DNA from 2 places in the Sporosarcina sp. P1 genome. Region 2 is predicted to be linked to the other one. Evidence: predicted binding sites of a transcription regulator. Region 2 holds the regulator's gene; the other holds the start of a gene.
The links. The regulator CtsR, encoded in region 2, represses protease genes until heat stress. The targets are predictions, from matches to a motif close to ATGGTCAATAAAGGTCAAACA.
Positions count from the first base shown of each region.

Region 1 (15,198 bases), on a different contig from region 2:
CCAAAGATCGAAGCTACGATTTTACCAGGGAATCGTTTAACGGTTCTATTGAAGATAGATACGACGTCGTTATAATCTTTACGTGCAACTGCGATACGATTTTCTGTCCCAGCTAATTCATCCATTAGTTGTTGGAAGTTTTGGTTTGCTTTTAAATCCGGATAATTTTCTACCACTACTAATAAACGACTCAATGCGCTCGATAGTTCTGAATCTGCTGCTGCTTGTTCTTCAGGACCTTGTGCACCGGCCATTTTACTTCGTGCGTTCGCAATGTTTTCAAGCACCTCTTTTTCATGTGAGGCATATCCTTTCACGGTATTGACTAAGTTCGGGATTAAATCTACTCTACGTTGTAATTGCGTTTCAATCTGTGCATACGACTGGTTGACGTCTTCATCCAAGTTCACTAACTTGTTGTAGGAAGGAACGATCATAATCGCTGCGATGATTACTAACACTATAATGGCTATAAGCGGGCCAGCTAATTTCTTCATACATCACTACTCCTCTCATCATTTCATTAGTATGTACTTACCCTACTTCTTTCACTCGCCAAACTTCCTGAAGCAATATTTTAAAAGTGAATGGTTGGGTCTATCCCCCATTTACTTCCTATGTATAAGCATAAACTACATACAATATGATGCATTTATTCAATTACAGGTGCTCGTAGATAAAATTTACAGGATTTTTTCAAGAACTACTTTACAGATAATTTTGAGTACGCTATACTGATAAAAGTTGCACGAAGGAAACAATATAGTACCAATCATGCATTAGAGTTGCATAAGGGAAACTATTGTTTTATATTATTACTTATAAAAAACTATACTGCTTCTTGACTAAAATAAAAGTTGTATTCCTTTTATCTGAAAGTTGCACTAGGGAAAGAAAAGAGGAGGAAACTAGATGATAGATCCGATATCAGTCAATAATATAACGGTTTCGTATGACGGCCATGAAGTGGTAAAAGATGTTTCTTTTTCATTTGGGGCTGGTAGTTTGATTGGTGTTCTCGGGCCCAATGGTGCGGGTAAATCTACATTAATGAAAGCGATGCTTGGCTTAATCCATAAAGATCATGGAGATGTAAAAATCGGTAGCAAGACGGTGGATTCCATGCGTAAGCAAATTGCTTATGTTCCGCAACGTTCCAATATCGACTGGAACTTCCCTATCATCGTAAAAGATACGGTTTTGCTTGGAACCTATCCGAAAATTGGCTTGCTAAGACGTCCGCGTAAAGCAGATAAAGAATGGGCAATGGAGTGTTTAAAGCAAGTAGGAATGGAAAGCTTTGCAAATCGCCAAATCGGTGAGTTATCAGGCGGCCAGCAGCAGCGAGTATTCCTCGCACGTGCATTAGCGCAAAAGGCGGATTACTTCTTCCTTGATGAGCCATTTGTAGGAATTGACGTATCTAGTGAAGAAATCATTATTGGGATATTGCGTGAAATGCAAGCTACTGGCAAAGTGATTTTCGTTGTTCACCATGACTTATCAAAAGTGAAAAAATATTTTGACGGGCTAATCCTTATTAATAAAGAGTTAATTGATGCAGGTCCCACGAATAAAGTATTCCAGTCAAGCAATATGGCAAAAGCATATAACCGTGAATTTATGATCGACGGCTTGGAGGTTTCTATGTAATGGAATTCATTCAAGACTTAATGACGTACAACTTCTTACAGAAAGCATTGATTACGTCGATCATGGTCGGCATCATTTGTGGAGTGATTGGAAGTTTCATTGTCCTTCGGGGTATGGCTTTGATGGGCGATGCGATTTCCCACGCGGTTCTACCAGGTGTTGCCATTTCTTATATGCTTGGAATTAGTTATTTCTATGGCGCAGTGTTTACGGGTGTTCTTACAGCATTCAGTATCGGTGCCATATCTCAAAATAGTCGAATCAAAAATGACTCCTCTATCGGCATTGTCTTCTCAGCGTTTTTCGCTCTCGGTATTATTTTAATCACACAAGCGAAAAGTGCGACAGATTTGACGCAGATTTTATTCGGTAACGTGTTGTCTGTTCGCAGTTCCGACATGTGGCTGACATTGATCATCGGTGCCATTGTGATTTTAGTAGTCGTTTTGTTCTTTAAAGAACTACTCGTTTCCAGTTTCGATGAGACGATGGCTGCGGCATACGGTTTGAAAACACGTTTGATTCACTACACGATTATGTTCTTACTGACATTGGTGACAGTCGCTTCACTACAGACTGTCGGTGTGATTCTTGTTGTATCTTTATTGATTACACCCGCTTCGACAGCGTATCTGTTAACGAATCGACTATCGGTCATGGTCGCACTGGCAGCATTTTTCGGTGCTGTGTCTTCCATCACTGGACTGTATTTCAGTTTCTTGTACAATATGCCTTCGGGACCCGTGATCGCCTTGGCAGCAACAGCCATTTTCGTCTTGGCATTTTTATTCTCACCTAAGCAAGGTGTTATTGTGGGGATGTTCCGTAAAAAGTTCAAACGTAAATCGATTACAGGCGCAACCAATTAAACGTTTAACCGCCTCGGCAAAAATAAAAATTTAGTATTCGTAAAGGAGTAGAATGTATTACATGAAGAACATAGCAAAATGGCTTACACTATCATTGCTCGCTGTATTGATGTTAGCAGCATGTGGTAATGATGAAGGTAAGAAGACAGAAAGTACGGATGATGATAAAACGGCGGAAACAGGCGACAAGCTGAAAGTCGTTACATCATTTACCATCATTGCGGATATGGCACGCGAAATCGGTGGGGACTATGTGGATGTATATAACTTAGTACCAACTGGAACGGACCCTCATGAATATGAGCCTTTGCCAAATGATATTAAAGCCGCAACCGATGCAGATGTATTATTCTACAACGGTTTAAACCTTGAAGGCGGAGAAAAAGGCTGGTTCTTCAAAATGATGGATTCGGTTGGTCAGAAAGATGAAAACATATATAGCTTGACTGAAGAAGTAGAACCAAAGTATATCGGCGGAGAAGACGGCAGTGATGAGGAAATCAACCCACACGCGTTTATCGATCCAGCTGTTGGTGTGAAGATGGCAGAAGCTATGCGCGATGCATTGATCGAAAGACACCCGACAGAGAGTGAAAAGATTCAACAACAAGGTGACGAGTACGTACAACGTCTACAAGAATTAGACGATGAATTCGCAGAACGCATATCAACGATACCTGAAGAAAACCGTGTGCTCGTCACAAGTGAACGTGCATTCCAATACTTGAATGACCACTATGGTTTGAAAGAAGCGTTTATCTGGGAAATCGATACCGAAGAGAATGGTTCCCCAAAACAAATCAAAGAACTCATTCACTATATCCAAGAACACAAAGTTCCTGTTTTATTCGTAGAATCTAATGTAGATACTCGCCCAATGGAAACTGTTTCCGCAGAGACCGGTGTTCCAATTGCTGAAAAACCCATCTACTCTGATGAAATTGGTAACCCTGGTGACGCGATCGATACGTATATAAAATACTTGAACTACAATATGAATCTCATCCATGATGAGTTAAGCAAAGAACGATAATCCGCTCGATCAACCAACTTGAGACAAAAAGGAAGCCACACTCCCCTGTGGCTTCTTTTTTGTTTGTCTACATGTATTGAATATATAAGTCTGAACTTATATGATATAGATACTAAAAATAAAGGAGAATTTTATGAACCCTAAGCAAATGGAACGTTACTTAAAAACAATTGGGGATCAATCACGATTACAATTGTTGAAAGCATTGGAGCAAAAGCCTTTATGCATTTGTGATTTAAATACTCTACTAGATGTATCACAACCTGCAATTAGTCAGCATATGTACAGACTAAAAAGTGATGAAATCGTACTGAATGAACGACGCGGACGCTGGGTATATTGGTCACTTAATAGCTCCCATCCCCACTATTTGTTATTACTGGAATTATTGAAACTATTACCGGTTCCTACTATTGAATGTAGCAAGGAGGAGAACCCATGCAAATAATACTAGCTTCTCTTATATTTCTACTCACACTAGTCTTTGTTATTTGGCAGCCACGCAACCTATCGATCGGCTGGTCTGCCATCGCTGGGGCAGTTCTCGCTCTACTTGCGGGCGTTGTCAGTTTTACTGATGTCATCGACGTAACATCTATCGTATGGAATGCTACATTGACATTCGTCGCGCTGATCATCATTTCATTGATCCTCGATGAAATTGGATTTTTCGAGTGGTCTGCATTACATATGGCGCGCTTTGCAAAAGGAAGCGGCGTGCGAATGTTTTTACTAGTCATCCTACTTGGCGCCGGTGTGTCGGCTTTCTTTGCTAATGATGGGGCCGCATTAATACTCACTCCCATTGTCCTCGCAATGGTGCGTGCACTTGATTTCAAAGAAAAGATGATCTTACCCTTTGTCATGGCGTCGGGATTCATTGCGGATACTACTTCCCTGCCACTTGTCGTTAGTAATCTCGTGAACATCGTCTCTGCCGATTTCTTCGGTATCGGTTTCGCTGAATACGCAAGCCGGATGATTGTCCCGAACTTCTTCAGTCTCGGCGCAAGTATTCTCGTATTGTATATGTATTTTCGTAAATCTATACCGAAACGTTTTGATGAAAAGTTGTTGCGAACACCCGCCAGCGCGATACGGGATCATAAAATGTTCCGCATTTCCTGGGTAGTACTCGGCGTATTACTGTTCGGTTACTTCATAAGCGAATCACTAGGTTTACCCGTCTCCTTCATCGCGGGTTCCATTGCGATCGTATTCTTGCTGATCGCGAGGACGAGCGAAGCGGTGCAGACTAAAACGGTCATCAAAGGAGCACCATGGGCTATTGTGTTCTTTTCCATCGGGATGTACGTAGTCGTCTATGGATTGCGCAATGCAGGATTGACGTCTATATTGACAGGCTTGATCGAGTGGACATCAAGTCATGGCTTGTATGTTGCAACGATTAGCATGGGCTTTATCGCAGCCATCCTGTCGTCGATCATGAATAACATGCCGACTGTGATGATTGATGCGTTAGCGATCCAGGATGCCTCGGTTCCGCCTAATGTTCGGGAAGCTTTGATTTATGCGAATGTGATCGGGTCTGATTTAGGTCCGAAGATGACACCGATCGGCTCGCTTGCGACGTTGCTTTGGTTGCATGTGCTATCGTTAAAAGGTGTGCGCATTTCATGGGGGTATTATTTTAAAGTAGGTGTTGTATTGACCGTGCCTACACTTCTCATTACGCTGACGGGGTTATGGTGGTGGCTTTCGGTTTCTTAAAATGATTGTCAGTTAGACAAAGAAAGCCTGTTTGTCTCCCCTCATTTTACGCAAGAGAAAGAACATTTTCTGACTGTGGAATACCCATACGAGACTAAAGACTGCCAAGAGATATTAAACAATGAAGTTTAAAAGAAGGTCTATGCGGGGAAAATGTAGAATAGAAAGTCGTGAGCAATAGAAATCCGAACATAAAAAAGCGTTTGAACATGATCGCAAAATGCGAACTGTTCAAACGCTTCACTATGATGCCCTCGGCGGGAGTCGAACCCACATTTCAAGCTTCGGAGGCTTGCGTGCTATCCATTGCACCACGAGGACTAAACGTGTAGTATCAAGCTTTAACTATAATTTACTCGACTACAGAAAAAAGCTTTTCTTCTGTAAGAGACATCTTCCATTATATCGTAGAATATAATGAAAAGCAATGTGTATTTTTAAGGCAAATGATTTGACCTTTGTTGACCTTAATAGGTAAAATACAGTTATAGTTGAAATACGAAATGATTTCAACGGAACGAATATTATGAAGTGATTAAAGGAGGAAGTCTAATTGAATCTAATTCCTACAGTTATTGAACAAACAAACCGTGGTGAGCGAGCGTACGACATCTACTCTCGTCTATTGAAAGATCGTATTATCATGCTCGGGAGCGGCATTGACGACAACGTGGCAAACTCCATCGTTGCACAACTGCTATTCTTGGAAGCTGAAGATCCAGAAAAAGATATCTCCATTTACATTAACAGCCCAGGTGGAAGTATCACAGCAGGTATGGCAATCTACGATACAATGCAATATATCAAACCAGACATCCGCACAATCTGTGTAGGGATGGCAGCATCTATGGGTGCATTTTTGCTGACAGCTGGTACAGAAGGTAAACGTTACGCTTTGCCAAACGCAGAAGTAATGATTCACCAACCACTAGGTGGCGCACAAGGTCAGGCAACTGAGATCGAAATTGCTGCAAAACGCATCTTGCACCTACGTGAAAAACTAAACCAAATCCTTTCAGATCGCACAGGTCAGCCAATCGACGTCATCGCAAAAGATACAGACCGCGATAACTTCATGACTGCCGAACGCGCTAAAGAATACGGCCTAATCGACCACGTTCTAGAACGCAACGAAATCGAAAAGAAATAATAACCATAGGTTGTCCGGAATGCCAAACGGCCTTCCGTGACAACCTTTTTATTTTGTATTCTTATATGGATTTGGGTTTAGGATTAATCTTTACCAAACAAATGTACCGGCTTTCTAACTCCAGAAAGAAACGTAAACTAGGTGATCTGTGTTTTAGGCGGCGACTCCCGCGGGAAAAGCATGAGCCTTGAGACCCCGCAGGAACGCAGTGACGAGGAGGCTCAAGCCATGCCCGCAGGAAAGCGTCCGCCTAAAACACAGATCAACGGCTTCTCCACGTCTCCCCCTCACTAAGCCAAAAACAAAAAAAGATGACGAAACCCCACAAGGTCATCGCCACCCCTATTCAACTTACTGCTCATCTTCCACAATCTCAGCCAAATTCTGAAGAGCCAAATCTTCATCAATCCCGTCTGTAATCAACGTGATCTCCGTCCCCTTCGCAATCGCCAAACTCATAATCCCCATGATACTCTTCGCATTCACCTGACGATTATCCTTCTTCAAATAAATATCAGCCGTATACTTATTGGCCTCCTGTACAAATAATGCCGCCTGCCTCGCTTGCAAACCAGGTTTAATTCCTACTTTCACTGTTTTTTCTACCATATTGTGTGCTCCTTTTCTTCCTCTTCTTAAGAAGGATCTACTAATAATTTACCGTAATCGATCTGCGATTTCTTCAATCTTACGCAAACGATGATTGACACCCGATTTACTAACCGGAGTACCCGTTACCAGCTCGCCTAGCTCTTTTAGCGTCACATCTTGATGAGTAACACGTAATTGAGCAATCTCTTGCAGACGTTCCGGTAATTGATCTAACCCAATCGTGCGCTCAATCAACTTAATATTTTCTACTTGCCTTTGTGCCGCACCGATCGTTTTATTCAGATTCGCGGTTTCACAATTCACTAACCGATTCACACTGTTGCGCATATCCCGCATGATCCGCACATCCTCAAACTTCATAAGGGATACATGTGCACCGATGATGCCTAAGAAATCGGATATTTTTTCTGCTTCTTTCAGATACGCGATAAATCCTTTTTTACGTTCAATAGATTTTGCGTTCAAATGAAAATGGTTCATCAACTCAACAAGTGATTGACTATGTTCTTGATAGCTCGAGAAGACTTCCAAGTGATAAGAAGACGTCTCCGGGTTATTAACGGAACCTCCTGCCAGGAAAGCTCCCCGTAAGTATGCGCGTGCACAGCAGTCTTTTTCAATGAGCTGTGGATCGATCGTATTAATCATTTGGAAGTCATGCGTCATGATGGATAGTTCTTCCAACAAGTGCTTGGCTCCATCACGAATCCGGCAAATATAGACATTATTTTTCTTTAAACGCATTTTTTTGCGTACAAGCAATTCCACTTTATATGGATATAACGCCTTCACATTTGAATACAGACGACGCGCAATAGAGGCATTTTCCGTTTGAACATCAAGACTAAGTTGTTTATTTGAAAAAGACATAACACCATTCATCCGTATGAATGCCGCAATTTCTGCTTTCGTACAGCAATCATCCGTCTCAATCTGCGTCAGTTCTTTTTTCGTTTTAGATGCAAAAGACATGATATTCCCCCTCTTCGGCGATTTTCATATCTATCCGCCTTCTACGTTCTCTCTATATAACGCATCAACATATCTGACACTTCCATCGTTTTATGCATAATCGTCCCATCGTTAATGGTCGCGATCTCTTGTACAAATACCTCAGGCACTAGTGCTTGTAGCATCTCCAAATCATTCTCCACAAGCCAAGGCTCTTCATTTTCACTGAGGTTATGCACACGTCTGAACGCTTCTGCATTATTCACTAGAACTGCATCGAGAAATGGTTCTCCCGCATGATCATAGAGCGCCTGAACATGCTCAGAAGCAGTATAGCGATACGTTTCGCCACGTTGTGTAGTTAAATTTCCGACATAAACCTTTTTTGCAGCACTTTCAAGGATTGCTTCGCGGATATCCTGCACTAAAAGTGTTGGCAAAGTACTAGTATACAAGCTTCCCGGTCCAAATACGATTAAATCTGCATTTTTTATCGTATCGGCTGTTTCCGGTAATGGTTTTACATCTTGAGGCGTGATGAAAACGTTACGGATTTTCCTTCCATAGAGAGGAATTTTCGATTCGCCTGTAATGATTGAACCATCTTCAAGCTCGGCATGCAAGGTAATTCGCTGATTTGCTGCAGGTAATACTGTTCCTTTAATATTCAGAACAACGCCCATCTGCTCGACTGCACGAGCGAAATCGCCTGTAATAGTTGTTAAGGCCGTAAGCATCAAATTCCCAAGAGAATGTCCCTTCAATCCATCAGATCCTTCAAAGCGATGCTGAAACATCTTCTCGATCATTGGCTCAACATCTGAAAGCGCTGCCATAACCTGTCTTATATCTCCAGGCGGCGGGACGTTATACTGATCGAATAAACGACCTGAACTTCCTCCATCATCCGCCACCGTCACAATAGCTGTCAATTCGATCGGATACCGTTTTAACCCCCGAAGGATATTAGATAACCCTGTGCCGCCTCCAAATACAACAACACTTTTCATCGTAGTGGATTGCATATTCATGTCAACCCTTTCTTTTTTCAACATCCCGGTGCGATACATGTGTTGGATAATCGCCTTTAAAAACGCCTGTAAAGTACTCAGCCAGTGTAACAGAACGATGTTGCCCACCTGTACACCCGAACGCTATAACTGCCTGACCTTTTCCCTCTTGTTTATATTGTGGAATTAAGAATTTGAATAAGTCCGTTAGTTTTTCAATTAATTCTTTCGTATCCGCCCATTTCAATACGTAATCCGATACTTCATGATTCAAACCTGTCAACGGGCGCAATTCTTCCAGATAAAACGGATTTGGTAAAAACCGAACGTCAAATACTACATCTGCATCAATCGGCATACCATGCTTGAATCCAAATGATACAAAGTTCAAAGTGAAGTTCGGTTCACCTGCTTCAGAAAACTCACGTGTGATTTTTTCCCGTAATTGCTTGGGCTTTAATTTCGATGTATCAATAATAGAACGTGAAAGTCCTTTTATTTCAGTCAGCAAATGACGTTCTTTTCGAATCCCTTCGAGTAACACGCCACCTTCAGATAACGGGTGTGATCTACGTGTTTCTTTATAACGTTTCACTAGTGCTTCGTCATCTGAATCTAGGAATAACAAACTTGTTTTGACATCTTCCATCTTGAATAATCCTTCGAGTGCGGTAATCATAGAATCAAATAAACTTCCTCCGCGCGTATCCATCACTGCGGCAATACGTCTCATTTGATTATCCGACTTCATCATCAAATCGAGGAATGTTACAAATAGTTCGGGCGGCAAGTTGTCGATGCAATAGAATCCCATGTCTTCAAAGCATTGCATAGCGACGGTCTTGCCTGCACCTGACATCCCCGTAATAATTACCACTTCATATTCATTTACCACTTGTGGTTGATCCATAAATGTTATTCACCTTCCATTGATTGTTGAAGTGATTCCCGCAAGAAGCGGAATTGCTCTGTATAATAGAATGTTCCATACTGCATACCTTTCTGACTCACCGCAAAGAGCAGATTCTTGCGATCACCTTCCGCCATGGGTAGTGTATGCAAACTTTCTAGCGGATGCCATTCTAGTTCACCTTCAATGGTGGTCTTCATCAATTCTCCGGAATAATCATGTGCGACAAATGTGAAGAGTAACCATTCGTCTACTAATTCTTTTCCCTCATCATCCATAATCATCATCGTATATATGCCTTTTATATGTGGCGCAATCGCCTGCGCACCGGTTTCTTCGAGAAATTCACGAGTAGCCGCTTCATAGACTGACTCACCTTCGTCGATTTTTCCTCCCGGCGCCACATACCATCCACGCCTCGGCTTTTTTAGTAATAGGACTTGACCGTCTTTCACCATGAGCAAGTTAGCAATTTTTTGCATATGTTGTTCCCCACTTTTCAAGTATGTATGTATAGTATACAATGCTTTCATTGAAAACGAAAAAAAAAGACGGCTATTCACGGAAGTTTATACCGTAAATAGCCACAAAGTTGCTATATTATGAAAGGGGTGTCTTTCTTCTACCTATTATCCCCCTTTTATATTGCAGAACGTTTACAGACACATTACAAGTTCATCACCTGTTTACGCCTTTGCTTCTACTTCTTCCATCAACTCTTCGATATACTTCTGAGCTGCTTGAGCTGCAATACTTCCGTCTCCTGTAGCCGTCACGACTTGGCGTAATAATTTCTCACGCACATCGCCCGCAGCAAAAATACCCGGAATTTTTGTTTCCATAATATCATTCGTTTCAATATAGCCGTTTTCATCCAAAATGCCAAGATCTTTGAAAGGCTCTGTTATAGGATCTAGTCCGATATAAACGAACATACCTTCCGTTTCCATTTCGCGTTCTGAACCGTCTTCAGTAGAGACTAGCGTTATAGAACCGATCTTGCCGTCTTTTTCATTCACTTGCTTAACTGTTGAATTCCAAATGAAATCAATCTTCTCATTTGCGAATGCACGCTCTTGTACGATTTTTTGCGCACGCAATGTATCGCGACGGTGGATGATTGTCACTTTGTTAGCAAAACGTGTTAAGTATGAACCTTCTTCTACTGCAGAGTCACCGCCGCCAATTACGACGATCTCTTTATTACGGAAGAATGCGCCGTCACATACCGCACAATAACTCACGCCACGACCAGTCAATTCTTCCTCACCTGGCACGCCCATCTTGCGGTATTCTGCACCCGTTGCCAAGATGATTGCACGTGCTTTATATTGTTTCTCGCCTACATAAATTGTTTTGAATTCGCGGCCGTCTTCGATTTTCGTTACGTCACCGTAAGCATATTCAGCTCCGAAACGTTTCGCATGATCGAACATTTTTGTCGAGATGTCCGGACCTAAAATACTTTCAAATCCAGGATAGTTCTCTATTTCTTCTGTGTTGGCCATTTGACCGCCTGGTACGCCTCTTTCTAACATCAGTGTAGACATATTTCCACGTGATGTATAAACAGCCGCTGTCATCCCTGCCGGCCCTGCTCCAACGATGATTACATCATAAACCTTTTCTTCCGTCGTCATTGTAGTTTTCCTCCTTCAAAATATGCACCCTTTGGTGTCATTCACTTCACCAAAGATTTCATCTGACTGGCAGATAAAACTATCGCTATATAAAATCGTACGAGAATTACACTCGAATTTCAACTTAAATGCAACATCTACAAGTAGTTATTCTTTTGTATAAGGCAGAAATTGAAGCAGTTCCTGAATATACTTGGATAGCGTTGTAACGGATACACTATAGTTTTCAGCTATAGACTTCTTTGTCACTTTTTCGTCATGTGAAGATTGGAACATATAATCTGCAGCAGCAGCAATTGCTTGCACATTACTGAACATATATTTCTGTTCAAGCGCATTTTCACATAGCGTGAACCACATTTGAAAGAATTGTACACTTCGCTCATCAAGCGGTTTATATTCTTCATACAATAGATCACAAATAGCCAGCGCTTTTTTCAAAGCTTTTTCAAATGGATTAGTCACTTTGAATGAATAGTTCAGGCTGTGTGCTAAAAACAATTGTTCCGCAGCAGTCAATTTTTCAACATCTATATAGCCGGGATGTGAAAGGATTTCCTGTAAGTGTGACGACTTTCCTACTAAATACAAACCGAACATTCGCTCACTGCGATAAGGGTTCGAAATCTTTTCGATCAAGAACGGAACATCCTCTTCGTAAGAATCTATGTCCAATTCTTCATCCAATGACTTCCAAGGTTCGAATCCTTCTTTGGTAGGGTCCAATTTCAACAAGGCTTCATTTGCCTGTTCCGCGACTTTTCGGTGACCCGTAAAATATGCAGCATTAGCTAGCCAGAAGTAGTATCCGACATCTCCTTCAAATCCGCGTTTTTGCAGACTACGAAGCCAGTGGTACGCTTCTTCATAACGACCTGTCAACGCAAATGTCGCACCTAATTTATAGCGCTGTTCGAATTGATAGGGTTTGATCTTCGACAACAGCTCCATCATACTATTCAGACGCTTTTCATCCCGATTGTAATAAAAGAACACCGCCAAGTTACACAGCGCATGGATATTGCCTTTTTCTTCACGTAAGACATTGTACAGAATATCTTCCGCATGTTTCTCTTTACCAATATAAAAATACGCAAGAGCCAAATTATTATGAACCGCCCACGTTTTTGGATAATCCACTAATAAATCCTCAAGCACTTCAATGGCGTCTTCAAAATCCCCTTGCTCCATCATGCGACGCGCTTTTTCTTGCCGAAATATGACTTCCCCATCGAGCTGTTCGCCTTCTTCAACGAACATTTCTTCTTGATCCGCGAATTCAGAGATTTCATGGGCTTCTTCCACAAATACGCCATCTGGTGCTATAGCAACATATTTCAATGCATACTGCTTCGCTTCACGCAGTAGACCGAGATGTGCATGAACTTCCGCTAAATAGAAAGTCGTCTCTTCATTGTTTGGATCCAGGTCATCAGCTGTTTGTAGAAGTTCATAGGCATCTTCAAAGCGGCCGACTTCCATTATAAACACACCGTATTCCATATGTGTCAGTGCGTCATCTGGATTCAAATCCAATGCACGTTTATAATATTTTTCCGCATCCGAAAATTGTTCACGCTGCATAGCTTGCATCGCGCGTTTACGATAAAAATCACCGTCAGGAAGGAATGATATAATTTTATCTTTTATAAAACGTTGGTTGTTTTTCAATCGAACTCCTCCGAAAAAGTAAGAGGAACGTACTTGACGTCCCCCTGCAATGTATCCTCTAGTATATCACAACTACATGATCCGTCATTCATTTGCTTTCACGTGCTGCACGTTCCACCATTTGTTCGGCTGTATATATGATACGCACTGGATTACCGCCAGCAAATGTACCTGCCGGAATATCCTTATTGACGAGTGATGCAGCAGAAACAATGGCACCATCACCAATTTTAACACCCGGTAAAATTGTTGTATTGGCTCCAATCAGTACATTATTACCTATATCCACGTCTCCAATACGGTATTCATCTATCAAATATTCATGCGCTAAAATCGTCGTATTAAACCCAATTATGGAGTTTTCACCAACGGAGATTCGTTCCGGAAACATGACATCCGGTACAACCATCAGCGCAAAAGCGGTATGTTTTCCGACTTTCATCCGCAAGAACGTTCGATAAAGAACGTTTTTCCATGAAACAAACGGCGTATATCGCGCAATTTGGATGACGATAAAATTCTTAGCTACTTTAAAAATCGAGACCGTACGGTAAATATGCCAAAGTGAATTTGCATCTCCTTTGGAAGGATGCCGCTCTGTGCGTCTCATAGCTTAATTCCCGCAGTGATTTTAAGTAAGTCGGACATATGTTGCAACATGAAGTCAGGTTTGAATGTCTGCAAATATTCTTCCCCTTTTAACGCCCATGCAACTGCCGCAGTTCGTGTTCCCGCATTTTGTCCACCGAGTATATCGTGGAAGTTATCCCCGATCATGAGTGACTCTTCAGCTGTCCGATCAAGACGGCTCAATGCTAGTAAAATCGGCTCTGGATCCGGTTTAGGATTCGTTATATCATCCAGTCCAATCACCGTCTCAAAATAAGGTGCGATACCTAGAAGGTTGATCCCTCTTTCTACCATATCGCGCTTCTTTGTAGAAACGACTGCCATCTTCAAACCTAGATCATATAATTTACGAAGCGTATCTGTCACACCTTCGAATTCAGTTACATAATCGTCGTGATGAGCCAAATTCCATTCACGGTATTCTTCTACCAATTGGTCTGTCATATCAGGTGCAATCGAAGAAAATGTATCATGTAATGTAGGTCCGATAAACGGTAGCATCTCTTCTCGTTGGAAACGTCCAGGGAAATGTTTTTCCAATACATACTCGAAAGAAGAGAGTATTAACTCATTTGTATCTGCAAGCGTTCCGTCAAAATCAAATAGTAGTGTAGTAATCGGTTGATTAGTCAATAACGGCTTCCCCCTTCTCTCTCGGCTGCTTCCATAAAATACTCACTGTAATCGTCAGTACAATGGCGGTCACAAGCCGTATTATCAATAATGGCCAAATCGGTATACCGAGTGGCAGAAATAACAGTGTATCCTCAATCACCGCATGACATGCCATCAAGAAAATAAAGGCTAATGTAATATCTCGTTTTGACACACCATCTTCTCGCACTGCCTGAATCATGACGCCTGCACCGTATGCCAAACCAATTAATAATCCCGCAACGAGTGTCATCGACGCATTGGGTTTCACACCAATCATTTTTGTGAACGGTGCCAAGCCAGTAGAAAAACGCTCTAAATAATTACGGTCTTTCACATACTGCACAAACAACATTAATGGAATGACGATCAATGCCAGCTGCAAGACACCAAATGCTGCCTTTTCAAGTCCAAGCAAGAAAATCTGCACAAAGCCTTCCGGTACCACTTCCGCTTGTGGCGTTAGACCATATTGCGCGATTTCATTGCCGCCCGTCCAGAATAAATTGATCAGCACTCCAGCCAACACAGCCAATCCAAGTCGCACGACAAGTACTGTCCATAGTTTGACGCCTACTTTTATAGCGACGGCCGTTTCAATGAACAGATTATGCGCAAAACTGATCATAACAGCAATGATGAACACTTCTTTAACCGTTAATTCTAATGAAATGATACCGGCAA
Region 1 is NZ_PDYS01000017.1:1,818-17,015, forward strand. It holds gene CSV73_RS13545 (LemA family protein) at 1-497, opposite strand, end outside; gene CSV73_RS13550 (metal ABC transporter ATP-binding protein) at 913-1,653, shown strand; gene CSV73_RS13555 (metal ABC transporter permease) at 1,653-2,522, shown strand; gene CSV73_RS13560 (metal ABC transporter solute-binding protein, Zn/Mn family) at 2,584-3,555, shown strand; gene CSV73_RS13565 (ArsR/SmtB family transcription factor) at 3,689-4,003, shown strand; gene CSV73_RS13570 (arsenic transporter) at 3,994-5,286, shown strand; tRNA gene CSV73_RS13575 (tRNA-Arg) at 5,536-5,607, opposite strand; gene clpP (ATP-dependent Clp endopeptidase proteolytic subunit ClpP) at 5,840-6,436, shown strand; gene CSV73_RS13585 (HPr family phosphocarrier protein) at 6,788-7,045, opposite strand; gene whiA (DNA-binding protein WhiA) at 7,094-8,020, opposite strand; gene CSV73_RS13595 (gluconeogenesis factor YvcK family protein) at 8,062-9,024, opposite strand; gene rapZ (RNase adapter RapZ) at 9,032-9,919, opposite strand; gene CSV73_RS13605 (8-oxo-dGTP diphosphatase) at 9,925-10,401, opposite strand; gene trxB (thioredoxin-disulfide reductase) at 10,606-11,559, opposite strand; gene CSV73_RS13615 (tetratricopeptide repeat protein) at 11,707-13,230, opposite strand; gene CSV73_RS13620 (acyltransferase) at 13,319-13,840, opposite strand; gene ppaX (pyrophosphatase PpaX) at 13,837-14,493, opposite strand; gene CSV73_RS13630 (nucleoside recognition domain-containing protein) at 14,486-15,198, opposite strand, start outside.
Region 1: clpP (ATP-dependent Clp endopeptidase proteolytic subunit ClpP) is a predicted target of CtsR. The motif match lies at 5,735-5,755, and genes of this name have one in related genera.

Region 2 (15,198 bases):
GTTGCTACTTCACAACCGAGAGCACTAACATCTTCGTGATACGCCGCAATGAAACGCTCGGTTAACTCTCCAACTTCTTCATTTAATTCATTCGCCGCTTTAATAATTTTGTCGTCTACGTCCGTGAAGTTCGAGACGTAATTCACCTCATACCCCCGGTATTCCAAGTAGCGGCGAATCGTGTCAAATGCAATCACAGGACGAGCGTTTCCGATATGAATATAGTTATAAACGGTCGGTCCACAGACATACATTTTAACCTTTCCTTCTTCTATTGGAATAAACTTTTCTTTCTTACGTGTCAATGTATTATAAAGTTGAATGCTCATGTAAATCTCCTTCTTTTTCATTCATAGTTTCCAACTGCTCAGTACGCAGCTTTAACTCCTGAATTTGCTTTTCTAATCGCTTGATTTCATCCGCAATCGGATCTTGCGTAGAATGATCCAGTTTACTTTTCACACGTACCCCATTTGAAATAACGATCTTCCCTGGTATCCCAACCACTGTAGAGTTGGGCGGCACTTCTTTCAAAATGACCGAACCCGCTCCTACCTTACTATTCTCACCGATCGTGATGGAACCAAGTACTTTGGCACCTGACGCAACCAATACATTATCACAGAGCGTCGGATGTCGCTTACCGCCTTCTTTACCCGTCCCGCCCAATGTGACTCCTTGATACAGTGTCACATCATCACCAATTTCACATGTTTCTCCTATTACTACACCCATCCCATGATCGATGAAAAGACGTCTACCTATCACGGCTCCAGGATGAATTTCGATACCCGTAAAGAATCTGCTAACTTGCGATACTACACGGGCCAAGAAACGGAAATTACGCTTATAAAACACATGTGCAATACGGTGCATCCAAATTGCATGCAACCCCGAATACGTTAAGACTACTTCAATCGTGCTGCGGGCTGCCGGATCTTGATCGAAAATACACCGAATATCTTCTTTCATACGTTTGAACAATGAACTTCCCCCTTTTTTCTCTTTCACATGACGGTGGTTTCCACTATAGAAAAATTTTGTGAGATAAAAAAAGCGCCCCCGTCACTTATGATGACAGAGACGCATTAAATGCGTGGTTCCACTCCGCTTGAGAACTTAATCGTCCCCCGCTTAATGTCTTTAACGCAGACTATACGTATGGCCTACTAACAGTTTCGGCTCATCGCTCAAAGGTGCATTTCGATAGTGAACGACTCAGGTCATTTCCAGCCTAGATGACCCTCTCTACAGAGTATCCACTACGTACTTTCCTTCTCAACGCTTTATATATGGTAATTTCATATTAGGTTCATTTTACATAAATTCATTGAATTGTCAATATTGATTATTTTGCAAATCTTCCAACGCGTTGAATGATTTTTTCTTTACCGATCAGTGCAATTGCATCTGGTAGTTCAGGACCTGATGTCTGGCCAGTCGCCACAACACGTATAGGCATGAATAGGTTCTTGCCTTTATGTCCCGTTTCTTTTTGAACTGCTTTAATAGCCGCTTTAATGGATGGCGCGTCGAAAGTTTCTAATTCTTCAAGTTGCTTCTTAAGCGAAGTCATCACTTCAGGCACTTGTTCACCAGCTAAAATTTCCGATGCTATTTCATCATATTCCAATGTATCCTGGAAGAACTGGGCAGATAACTCGACGATTTCAGCACCAAAGCTTAATTGTCCATGATATAGCGCGATCAAATCGTGAACCCATGCTTGTTCTTCAGCAGACATATTTTCAGAAACCAATCCCGCCGCTTGTAGATGAGGCAATGTTAATTCAATTACTTCTTCCAAAGACAGTTTTTTTATATATTGATTATTCATCCACGTCAGCTTATCCGTGTCGAACATAGAAGGTGATTTTGATAAGCGAGACTCATCAAATTGTTTCACAAGTTCGTCATGTGAGAAGATCTCCTCTTCTCCAACAGGCGACCAACCAAGCAAAGAGAAGAAATTAAACATTGCTTCCGGCAAATAACCTAAATCTTTGTATTGTGTAATGAATTGAATGATGGATTCATCACGTTTTGAAAGCTTTTTACGTTCTTCATTGACAATCAGCGTCATATGACCAAATCGCGGATGTTCCCAACCGAATACATCAAATACCATTAGTTGCTTTGGTGTATTCGTCAAATGCTCTTCTCCGCGGAAAACATGGGAGATTTTCATCAAATGATCATCGACGACTACAGCAAAGTTATACGTAGGAATACCGTTCGTTTTAACCATAACCCAGTCACCGATGTCTTTTGATTCGAATGTTACCTCACCGCGCACAAGGTCATCAATTGTATACGTAACGTCTTTAGGAACGCGCATACGAATATTGTAAGGTTTCCCAGCGGCTTCATTTTCCGCTACTTGTTCAGCTGTCAAATTGCGACAAGTGCCATCATACATAGGCGCTGCGATTCCCGCTGCTTTCTGTGCGTCACGCTTTGCTTCTAACTCTTCAGGTGTACAGAAACATTTGTAAGCATGCCCTTTTTCGAGCATTTCATCTGCATACTTCTTATACAAATCCAGACGATCCATTTGACGGTACGGCCCATATTCTCCGCCAATATCAATTGATTCGTCATGATGGATACCGAGCCACGTCAAATTTTCAAGTTGTGACAGCTCACCACTTTCAATATTTCGTGCTGTATCCGTATCTTCAATACGAACAATGAATTTCCCGTCATAGTGGCGAGCGAACAAATAGTTGAATAACGCGGTCCGCGCGCCACCAATATGTAGTTGGCCTGTTGGACTTGGTGCATAACGCACTCGTACTTCTTGTGTCATATGATTTACCTCTCCGTTTCAAATTGATTACGTTCTTATATAATTTCCTATCTATTTTAGCACTGTAGAGGATGTTTTGAAAGTTACTGGTTTTTCATTAGTAAAATCGTTGCCATCGCTGCGATTCCTTCTTCGCGCCCAGGGAAACCTAGACGTTCCGTAGTCGTAGCTTTCACGTTCACTTGCGACAGATCCGCTTCAAGCAATTCCGCCACGCGTTCACGGATATCCCCAATATATGGTGCCATTTTCGGGCGCTGCGCAATAATCGTACAATCAATATTACCTAGACGATAACCTTCTTCTTTTACCATCGCCCACACTTTTTCCAATAAAACAGCAGAATCGGCGTCTTTAAACGCATCATCCGTATCAGGGAAATGTGTGCCAATATCCACTTTACCAATTGCACCAAGTGCAGCGTCTGTTACGGTATGCAACAACACATCCGCATCGGAGTGACCAATCAATCCTTTTGTGTGCGGAATGGTGATACCGCCGATAATAAGTGGTCTACCTTCTTCAAATGCATGTACATCAAAACCTTGTCCAATTCGAAACATGTGATTATTCCTCCTACTTTCTTCTGGCCAGTAAGATTTCACCTATAGCCAGATCTTCCTGGGTTGTCATTTTTACATTGTCATATGAGCTTTCCACCACTTGGACTTCGTGGCCAATCCGTTCCACTAGCATGGATTCATCCGTGCCCAGGAAACCGTCTTGAATGGCCGAGTCAGAGGCTTCTTTAAGCAATTTATATTGAAATGCTTGAGGCGTTTGTACAAGCCACAGCTTTTCACGATCCAACGTTTCTTTTACAGCACCAGCTTCCGCGTACTTAATTGTATCTTTCGCCTTAACTGCCGCTATAGCTGCACCTTTTTCATTAGCGGTACGCACCAGTTCGGTAATGACTGATGAATTTAAGAAAGGTCTAGCCGCGTCATGGACGAGAACAATACCTTCCTTTTCATAAGCAGAGATACAAGCCGCCACACTTTTTTGACGCTCACCACCACCCTTTACAAATGTAATAGGTTTCGCATGTTGATGCAGTTCAAGAATCTCTTCAATCACGGCTTGCTCTTCCGGCTTCACAGCCATAATGATTTCTTCACAATTGGGGTCTTCTTGAAACACACTTACTGTATGATACAAGATTGAATGCCCTCCAATTTTCAGGAAGAGTTTATTTTGTCCAGCACCCATTCGTTTGCCGCTTCCTGCAGCAGGAATCATCACTGTATATTTCACGTTTGTCACTCTGCTTTCTATGCTGGTTATCGACCCTTGGGTTTCGCAAAAATCATTCGTCCCGCGGATGTTTGCAATACACTTGTCACTACAACATCAATGGCATCCCCGATATGAGACCGACCATCTTCAATGACGATCATTGTGCCATCATCCAAGTATGCGACGCCTTGATTATGTTCTTTGCCGTCCTTGATGACGACCACATGCATTTCTTCACCCGGAATGACTACCGGTTTTACTGCATTAGCGAGATCGTTTATGTTCAAAACTGCAACACCATGCAAATCCGATACTTTATTTAAGTTGAAATCATTTGTTACAACTAGGCCATCCATTTTCTTCGCCAGTTTAACTAACTTTAGATCCACTTCGGCTACATTTGGAATATCTTCGTCCGTAATGAGCACTTGAGGGCCGTCATCATTTTGTAAACGTTTTAGAATATCCAGACCACGTCTACCTTTTGTTCGCTTCAACGTGTCAGATGAATCTGCTATATGCTGTAGTTCCGTCAGTACAAACTGAGGTACAACTAAAATTCCCTGTAAAAATCCTGTTGCCACTATATCCGCAATACGTCCATCGATAATGACGCTAGTATCTAATAATTTATATACATCTTTTTGTGGAGGAGTGACAACTGGTTCTGACGATTCTTTCCTTTTTGCTGTTGTCATGCGTAAATTAGAAAATGCATTAATGAATTCTTCCCATTTTTTAAAACCTACTTGGAAACCTAAATAACCGAGAAGAATAGACAATAATACAGGCACAACAGAAGACACTACCGGAAAACCGATAGCACTTAGTCCGAAACTGAATAAAAATGCAACGATTAATCCTACGACTAATCCAATTGTACCGAATAATAAATCCATGATCGGTGCTTTCAGAAGTCTTTCTTCAATCCATTTAATGAAATTTACAATCGGTTCAGTTAAAAATAAGCTTAATAAAAATAGAATGATGGCTCCTATAATTGCCTCCACATACGGGTTCTCTATAATGGGGCGAGATGTAAACTCAAACATAGCGAATAAGTACGGTAAAAATAATACACCGAGAGTTCCTCCGATTAATAAGAACGAAACTTGGACTACCTTTTTCAACATATTCTTCCACCTCCTTTTCTTTCTAATAGTATACAACGAATTATGGTTAGCCGCTTAGGTTAAGTGAGGAATTTCTGAAAATTCCTCACTTAACCTACTAGGACTATTTAAATTACAGGAAAGTTTCTTATCTTTCTACTTATCCCGTTGTATAAAAATTTATTATCTGAATGCCACTCCCAACGCCTCCGTTATAGTTTCAACTCCTACAACTTCAATCCCCTCCGGAACATCCCAACCACCCAGATTGGACGACGGAATGATAATGCGATCAAAACCAAGCTTCGCCGCCTCCGTAACGCGTTGTTCTATTCTAGATACCCTTCTAACCTCTCCTGTTAACCCTACTTCACCAACAAAACAATCCCGCGCCCCTACAGCCGTGTCACGATAGCTAGAAACGATACTTAGTAAGACTGCTAAATCAATGGCGGGTTCATCCAATTTAACACCGCCCGCAACCTTAATATACGCATCTTGTGTCTGCAATAGCATCCCTGCACGTTTTTCCAATACCGCCATCAATAATTGCACACGGTTTTGATCCAGTCCAGTCGCCATACGCTTCGGATAATTAAAACTTGATGCCGTCATTAATGCTTGAATTTCAACGAGTATCGGTCGTGTGCCTTCCATAGAAGCGACAATGGTAGAGCCCGCTCCACCTTGTGACCGCTCACGCAAAAACATTTCAGATGGATTTAAGACTTCCTTTAATCCCGCTTGCAACATTTCAAAAATGGCGATTTCATTGGTGGAACCAAAGCGATTTTTAACACTGCGTAAAATACGGTATGTATGGTGACGTTCTCCTTCAAAATATAGTACCGTATCCACCATATGCTCAAGCAATCGTGGTCCTGCAATCTGCCCTTCTTTCGTTACGTGACCTACGAGGAATATAGCAATGTTTTGCGTCTTTGCTATACGCATTAGTTCTGCGGTACATTCACGCACTTGAGATACACTCCCTGGCGCTGATGATACTTCTGGATGATGAACAGTCTGAATCGAGTCCACAATAACAAATCTCGGCTTCACATCGTCCACAGTTTCATTGATCATTGCGAGATCGGTTTCGGCATAAATATATAACTCGTCTGACTTCACACCTAAACGTTCTGCTCGTAACTTAGTTTGCTTAATCGATTCCTCTCCTGATATATATAGTACGCGCTGCTGTTGATTCGCAAGTAATGACGAGACTTGAAGCAATAATGTAGATTTCCCGATTCCCGGATCACCACCGATTAATATGAGCGAGCCCGGAACGATCCCCCCTCCAAGTACGCGGTTTAATTCCTCTAATTCCGTTTTGACACGGGGCTCTTCAGCCATTTCTACCTGACTGATCGGCAAAGCTTTCTGATTCATTCTTTCCCCGTGCTGAAATGCGGCACGCGGTCCTTTTTGCACAATCTCTACTTCTTCATCCATTGTGTTCCATTCTCCACAACCAGGGCAGCGCCCCATCCACTTAGCGGATTCATATCCACAAGAGCGGCACATGAACTTTGATTTACGCTTAGCCATATACTCTCTCCTTATCTTAAAATACGAAAAGGACAGCCCGCTACGCTTTTTAAAAACTAAGCGAGCGAGCTATCCGGTTTATCCTATTATTATTTTTCTGCTGCTACTGTTTGTTTTTCCGTACGTACGACAAACTGATTATCCTCTACATCAATGATTACTTTTTCACCCATCAGAACTTTACCTTCAAGTAACTCTTCAGATAATCGATCTTCCACATGTTTCTGTAATGCACGACGTAGTGGACGAGCCCCGTATTCAGGATCATATCCCTCTTCCGTAATCTTATCTTTAGCAGATTCAGTCAACACCAATTCGATGTCCTGTTCAGCCAAACGTTTTGCAAGTTCATCACTCATCAAGCTAACAATTTCACGTAAGTGCTCTTTCTCCAATGAGTGGAAGACAATCATATCATCTACACGGTTTAAGAACTCTGGTCTAAATGCTTTTTTCAACTCTGCAAGCATTTTCTCTTTCATATCATCATAATTGGACTCGCCATCCTGAATATTAAAGCCAACGTAACGGTTTTTCTTCAATTCCGTTGCCCCTACGTTAGAAGTCATGATGACTACCGTGTTACGGAAATCAACTGTACGTCCTTTAGAATCTGTCAGACGCCCATCTTCCAATACTTGCAATAAGATATTGAATACATCAGGGTGTGCCTTTTCAATTTCATCGAGTAGTACTACTGAATAAGGCTTACGGCGAACTTTCTCCGTTAACTGACCACCTTCTTCATAACCAACATAGCCGGGAGGTGATCCCACCAAACGAGATGTTGCATGCTTCTCCATATACTCTGACATGTCGATACGAATCATCGCATCTTCATCACCGAACATTACTTCTGCTAACGCGCGAGCTAGTTCAGTTTTACCTACACCAGTAGGGCCAAGGAAAATAAATGAACCAATTGGACGTTTAGGATCTTTTAACCCCGCACGTGCACGGCGGATTGCTTTGGAAATTGCTACAACAGATTCATTTTGACCAATGACGCGTTCATGTAGAATTTCTTCCATGTTAAGCAATTTAGCGGACTCTGTTTCTGCAATCTTGTCAACAGGAATTCCTGTCCACATCGCCACAACAGATGCGATATCATTTACTGTCACTTCGGATTCAGTCTGCCCTTGCTTTTCTTTCCAAGCCGCTTTCGTTGTTTCCAATTCTTCCTTCATCTTCTGCTCTTTATCACGGTAAGAAGCAGCTTTCTCAAATTCTTGGCTTTGTACGGCTGCATTCTTCTCGGAACGGATGGCCTCAAGCTTCACCTCGAGCTCCTTTAGGTTAGGAGGAGTTGTATACGAACGCAAGCGGACTTTCGAACCCGCTTCGTCAATTAAATCAATTGCTTTATCTGGTAAGAAACGGTCCGAGATATAACGATCAGACATCTTCGCTGCTGCTTCAACCGCTTCATCCGTAATCTTCACACGGTGGTGCGCTTCGTAACGGTCACGCAAGCCTTTAATGATCTGAATCGTTTCGTCTACGGATGGCTCATCGACTTGAATTGGTTGAAAACGTCGTTCAAGCGCTGCATCTTTTTCAATATATTTACGATATTCATCAAGTGTTGTAGCACCGATACATTGTAGTTCGCCGCGTGCAAGTGATGGCTTCAAGATATTGGATGCATCGATAGCACCCTCTGCTCCACCCGCACCAATCAATGTGTGCAATTCATCAATGAATAAAATGATGTTACCTGCTTGACGAATTTCTTCCATTACTTTCTTCATTCTATCTTCGAACTCACCACGGTATTTTGTACCTGCGACAACTGTACCCATATCCAGTGTCATAACGCGTTTGTCGCGCAAGATTTCCGGTACTTCATTACTTACGACTTGCTGCGCCAAGCCTTCTGCAATCGCTGTTTTACCTACACCCGGTTCCCCAATCAGTACTGGGTTGTTTTTCGTACGACGTGCCAATACTTCAATAACACGCGTGATTTCTTTGCTTCGCCCAATTACTGGATCTAATGTACCTTCACGTGCGATTTCAGTTAAATCTCGCGCTAAGCCATCTAATGTAGGTGTTGCTGCTGATGCAGAATTCGCTGGGTTTCCAACAGAACTTTCATCATTACCAAGCAATTGGAGTACTTGCTGGCGAGCTTTATTCAAGCTAACACCTGCATTATTCAGAACGCGTGCCGCCACACCTTCTCCTTCTCGAATTAAAGCCAATAAAATATGCTCAGTACCAATATAAGAATGTCCTAATTTGCGAGACTCATCAACAGATAATTCGATCACACGTTTTGCACGCGGAGTATAATGAACGATCGGACCCACATCTTTAGAGCCTACGCCTACTAAAATCTCTACTTCTCGTTCAATAGTATCTGCACTCACGCTAATTGCTTCAAGAGCTTTTGCCGCGATGCCGCCGCCTTCTCGAATCAATCCAAGTAGAATATGCTCAGTACCAATAGATTCATGCTTTAAACGAATAGCCTCTTCTTGAGCCAGTTGTAAAACTTTTTGTGCACGTTGTGTAAATCGATTAAACATCATATCCATTCCCCTCTTTCCTTCATCAGTGGACTATATTCTATGTTATGCAAAATAACGCATCCATGCTTTGTTTCATATAACTATATATATTCATGTCAGTTCGCGATACAACCTAATTCGCATATTGACTTTGACTATCTTTGATTAATTATAAATGCTATGAGTCTTTCTTGCAAAAACTTTGCTCATAACGGATCACTGTCTTTTTTTTGTGTAGCAGATCGTACTACGCCTAGCCGATCCCGGAATAATTGTGCACGAAGAATATCTCGTTCATCAGATGTTAACTCTGTCTCCGCGTATTGTTGGAGAAAACCTGGTTGCATGAAAATCATCAATTCATTCAAAATGGTCATATCAATATTTTCAATGATACCTAAATCAATACCCAAACGGACGTCAGACAAACATTTTGCTGCTTCCGCTGATGGTAAAATCCGCGAATGAGTCAGTGTGCCAAGTGCTCTAAATAATCTATTCTCTAAGTGAACTTCTGACTTAGCCAATAATAATTCACGGGATTTCTTTTCATGCGCAATCAAACGCTTTGAAATACTCCCTAAGTCTTTCAGTATTTCCTCTTCTGATTTGCCAAGTGTAATTTGATTGGAAACTTGATAAATATTGCCTAGCGCTTCACTGCCCTCTCCGTAACTTCCACGTACGACCATTCCAAGCCTTGATATCGCAGGAATAATTCGCTCGATTTGCTTAGTGATAGTTAATGCAGGTAAATGCATCATGACAGAAGCGCGCATTCCTGTACCTGTGTTAGATGGACAACTTGTCAAATAGCCGAATGTTTCATCGAAGGCATAGTTCAAATTCACTTCCAATTCGCTATCCACTTGATCAGCATGCTCATATGCCTGATCTATTTGAAAGCCTGGATAAATACATTGAATGCGAATATGATCTTCTTCATTCACCATAATACTGATCGTTTCATCTTCCGACAGCAAAACCGATCCATGTTTTTTAGGATTGATCAATTGCGGACTGACCAAGTGTTTCTCGACTAAAATTTGTCTTTCAAGTGGTGACAAATCTTTCATCGTGGTGCCTGTGAAGTGGTGATCCTGCATCGTCTCGACTGCTTGATTCAACGCTTGGCTTACACGGTTTGCATCTTCTTGTGAAGCATTTATAGGAAATAGATGATCTTGTAAATTACGAGCTAGCCGGATTCTTGTGGATAAGACAATGTCAGCATGCTCACCTTCCGCCACCATCCAACCCGTCAGTTCTTGTTTGAAGAATTTTTCAAATGACATGTTGATCATCACCCCCGTCGGACAGTTGCTGTTTCAACTGGTTCGCCTCATCCCGCAAAGTTGCCGCTTCTTCAAATCGTTCATTTTCTACAGCTTGCTGCATTTTCGTACGGATATCTTCTAGTTTTTTCTTTAAAGCAAAACGCTCATTAAGGGAAACCGGAATTTTTCCGCGGTGTTGGGTATGCCCATTATGCAATTTAGCAAACAACCTTGGTAGCTGTCCGCTGAATGCCACGTAACATGTAGCACAACCAAACTTTCCGATGTCAAGGAAACGATGGAAGGTCAAATCACAATTCGGACATTTCGGACCATCCGGTAATCTCTCATCGGCTTTTTGTTCTGAGAATAATTCTGATCCGCCCAACCAGTGTGCTAAAAATTGTTGAATTGATAACGGTTCCTGATCCGGACTGAATGAAAATGTTTGCGAGTAAAATGCACATTTATCACATAAATGGCGCTCAGTTTTATCATTTAAGGTGTCTTGTTTAAACACTACAGTAGCTGGTCGTTCTTTACAGTTTTCACAAAGCATTGAGATTCACCTCATTCTATCTCTTCATAAATTAATGTAACTAACATGGCGCGAAGAATACGCGAACGTAACGCATCCCGCTCAGGTAACATATAACGCAAAGTAGCACGGCCCACCGCAGCAAGCATCAGCTTAGCTTCACGTTCTGTAATGACTTCTTCTTCAATTAAACGGATGATGACATCTTCCGCCATAGTAGAAGACGCTTCACTCTCTAAAATCTCCAACGCTTGTTCAAGTAAATCCTTTCGGGAGTTGGTACGTACCCTGTAAATCCGGATATAGCCCCCGCCCCCTCGCTTAGACTCTACGGCGTAGCCTCTTTCGACTGTAAACCGGGTTTTGATTACGTAATTGATTTGTGATGGTACGCATTGGAATTTCTCGGCAATCTCATTTCTTTTGATTTCAATAGAAGCGCTATCTTCCTCTTCTATAATCGACTTCAAATATCCTTCTATAATGTCAGAAATATTACGCATCTCGTCACCTCATTTCGCTCGATCTTCTAGTTGACTTTGACTATCTTTGACTTGATTGTATCGCAGAAATTAGGTGGGATGCAATTCATTTGTTTATATGTATACCTTATTACGTCGAAAGAAAACCTATTGCTAGGTTGCCACATTTAGCTAATGATTATTCAATTAGTCTTGAGACAAAAACATGGCGGATAGGTTAGCACCGTTGTCCATCGTTCCAGACGGGTACTTTCTACTTACGGTGAACTACTGTAATCTTTCTATAGTGTATTCTAAACGAATAGTAAAAGACTGAAGTACAGATCCTTATAGTGGATTGTCTTCAGTCACAAAGTATACAAATAATTTTATTCATTTTATTTAAATAGTGATGGGTTCTTTGTTCAAAGGTTCCAAGTCAACTTCGAAGCCCATATCTTCAAGCATTTTTTGATCTTGATCGTTTTCTTGGCCGGCTGTTGTGAGGTAATCGCCGATAAAGATAGAGTTCGCAGCGTATAGGCCTAGTGGTTGTAGGCTTCTTAGATTAACTTCACGTCCACCTGAGATGCGGATTTCTTTGCTAGGATTAATGTAGCGGAACAGACACAGGACTTTTAAGCAGTAACGTGGCTCCAGTTCTGATGTCCCTTCTAATGGAGTTCCATCCACTGCATGCAGGAAGTTTACAGGTATTGAGTCTGCATCCAGTTCGTTTAGGCTACGCGCCATGGAGATGATATCTTGCTTTGTTTCACGCATGCCGACGATGACACCTGAACATGGAGATATGCCTGCTTCTTTGGCAAGTCCTACAGTATTTACCCGATCATCGTATGTATGCGATGTAGTAATACTTTCGTGATGCTCTGCAGAAGTGTTCAAGTTGTGGTTGTAGCGATCGACTCCTGCCTCTTTCAAACGAGTCGCTTGTCCTGGTTTCAAAATACCTAGACAAGCACATACCGTCATGCCTTTGTGTTTCTCTTTAATCTGTTTAACAGAATCAATGACAATGTCCAGTTCACTGTCACGCGGTCCCCGTCCACTTGCTACAATGCAATAGGTGCCCGCTTTATTAGCAGCAGCACGTTCTGCACCTTCTAGTATTTCTTCCGATTTCATCATCGCATACTTTTCGACAGGTGCTTTTGAAATGATGGATTGTGCGCAATACCCACAGTTTTCTGGACATAATCCTGATTTCGTATTGATGATCATATTTAACTTCACTTTATTTCCAAAATAATGCGATCGAATTGAATACGTTGCGTGCAGTAATAATAGTAAATCTTCATCTGGGCTATTTAATATTGCGAGTGATTCCTCATCAGTCAATACATAACCTTCAAGTACTTGTGTAGCCAATCTTTGGTAGTTCATTATAACGTACGCCTCACTTTCAAGTGTTTTGACATTCTAAACGCGAATACGCCTGACAATACAGCAAGAATTAAATCTTTTGGCAGTGGAGGCATCATCCATAGCCAAGCAATCTTATAGGTAAACACGTCGGGTGCAGCAGCCCACATCTTGTACGCAAAATACATCCAACTTGTGCCTAGTATATAGTTGATTGCTGTAGCGACCAATGCTGCGGTAATAAAAGCAGACATGGTGTGTTTTCGCTCTACAATCTTTCCCGCTACATAAGCGATCAGAATAAATGTGAGAATAAAGCCAAACGTCGGACTCAAGATCTGACCGAAGCCTCCAGAAAATTTAGCAAAAACCGGCGCACCCGCTAGCCCTATTAACATATAAACCGTCATCGATAACGCACCTAGACGACTGCCAAGTAATAGTCCTGATAAGATTGCGAAAAATGTTTGCAATGTGATGGGTACTCCACCAACTACTAAAAACGGCACGAAGGATGTAATATTCGCTCCAATCATCATTAACGCTGCGAACATCCCACTGTAGACAATAGTTAATGCGCTAAATCTACTTACCGCTCGTCTCTCTGTTGCTATTGTCATTACGACACCTCTTTTTATATTAGTTACCTCACAAATAATATCGGTTAACTCATTTATTGTCAACACAATTTATTATTTAGTTAACCAATAAAAGTAGACAAAAAAAGACTGCAGCATCACGCTGACAGTCTACTTCTTCTCATCAATCTGTTCTTCTTTTTCTTTTCGAAACAAAACACTTGAGATTAATCCACTAAATATAGCAGCCGCTATCGTAATGTACACACGCATATCATAAGCAACTTCCTCGTAACTATTGCCTATCATAATCCAAGCAAGTGTACCTACAAGAACAGCGATTGGAAATGAGTATTTAAAGAATCGCATAATTCCTCACCTTTTTGAGTTGATTCTTGTATTTTATCATATATGCCACAATTTCTCTATGCTCTAACTCCGCACTTTGAACTTCACCAAACGTTCACTTGACGGTATCCAACAAAGCCGCTATGATATGGTTAGAATAATCGAAATAATTGAATAAGAATCATATCTTATCAAGAGAAGCCGAGGGACTGGCCCGTCGACGCTTCAGCAACCAGCCATTTTGGCAAGGTGCTACTTCCAGCAGTCTGTCAAATCGACACACTGAAAAGATGAGAGGGAACTAGTCATTGAGATTACAAAGCCTTCTAATATACTTGAAGGCTTTTTTTGATTAAAAAAAGCAAAGGGAGATGGAATTATGTCATTGCTCGAGAAACTACAAACAAATGTCCTAACGGCAGATGGTGCAATGGGGACGATTTTATATTCTTACGGAATTGATTACTGTTATGAAGAACTAAACATAGAAAAGCCTGAAATTATAGAGCAAATTCACCAAGATTACATCTCAGCCGGTGCAGATATTATCCAGACAAACACTTACAGTGCGAACGCAAACAAATTAGCTCGCTACGGTCTAGAAAGTCATGTTACAGAATTCAATAAGGCAGCTATGAAAATTGCAAAACGTGCAGCGGCACCTGGGGGGCAATTTGTACTTGGAACAATAGGCGGCTTGCGGGGGATACGTAAAAGCGATGCTACATTGGATGAAATAGAAAAAGTCGTACTAGAACAAGCCAATGCATTATTGGCAGGTGATCCTGATGGTCTTCTATTAGAGACGTATTATGACTTTGAAGAGTTATCATCCGTAGTTACAACATTAAAGAAAATCACGGATGTCCCATTGATTGCACAAGTTTCTATGCATGATCCCGGCGTATTGCAGAACGGACTTTCATTAAACGCCGCACTTCATCAGCTCGAGTCTCTTGGAGCAGATATCGTAGGAGTCAATTGTCGATTAGGTCCTTACCACACGATTCAAGCATTCGATAATGTGACATTACCGGAAAAAGCATTTTTATCCGCATATCCAAACGCCAGTCTATTAGATGTTGAGGATGGCCGTATTGTCTATGAATCAGAAGCAGAATACTTTGGACGCGCTGCCGTATTACTTCGTGATCAAGGCGTTCGGCTGATTGGTGGATGTTGCGGGACAACACCTAAGCATATTAAAGCTGCGAAAACACAGTTAGCGCGACTGACACCTATCACAGAAAAGGTTGTACAACCGGCAAAACCTATCGTGATTCATGAAGCGGGTCCTGCAAAACATCAACCTCTTCATGAAAAAGCGAAAACAGAGCGTACAGTAATTGTAGAACTAGATACACCACGCCACTTGGAAACGGA
Region 2 is NZ_PDYS01000002.1:243,750-258,947, reverse strand. It holds gene cysS (cysteine--tRNA ligase) at 1-329, opposite strand, end outside; gene cysE (serine O-acetyltransferase) at 310-984, opposite strand; T-box leader at 1,077-1,291, opposite strand; gene gltX (glutamate--tRNA ligase) at 1,349-2,809, opposite strand; gene ispF (2-C-methyl-D-erythritol 2,4-cyclodiphosphate synthase) at 2,893-3,372, opposite strand; gene ispD (2-C-methyl-D-erythritol 4-phosphate cytidylyltransferase) at 3,386-4,066, opposite strand; gene CSV73_RS04080 (PIN/TRAM domain-containing protein) at 4,093-5,181, opposite strand; gene radA (DNA repair protein RadA) at 5,344-6,714, opposite strand; gene CSV73_RS04070 (ATP-dependent Clp protease ATP-binding subunit) at 6,804-9,251, opposite strand; gene mcsB (protein-arginine kinase McsB) at 9,437-10,525, opposite strand; gene CSV73_RS04060 (UvrB/UvrC motif-containing protein) at 10,515-11,066, opposite strand; gene CSV73_RS04055 (CtsR family transcriptional regulator) at 11,078-11,548, opposite strand; gene bioB (biotin synthase BioB) at 11,909-12,910, opposite strand; gene CSV73_RS04045 (biotin transporter BioY) at 12,910-13,509, opposite strand; gene CSV73_RS04040 (hypothetical protein) at 13,639-13,836, opposite strand; SAM riboswitch class I at 14,001-14,112, shown strand; gene CSV73_RS04035 (bifunctional homocysteine S-methyltransferase/methylenetetrahydrofolate reductase) at 14,195-15,198, shown strand, end outside.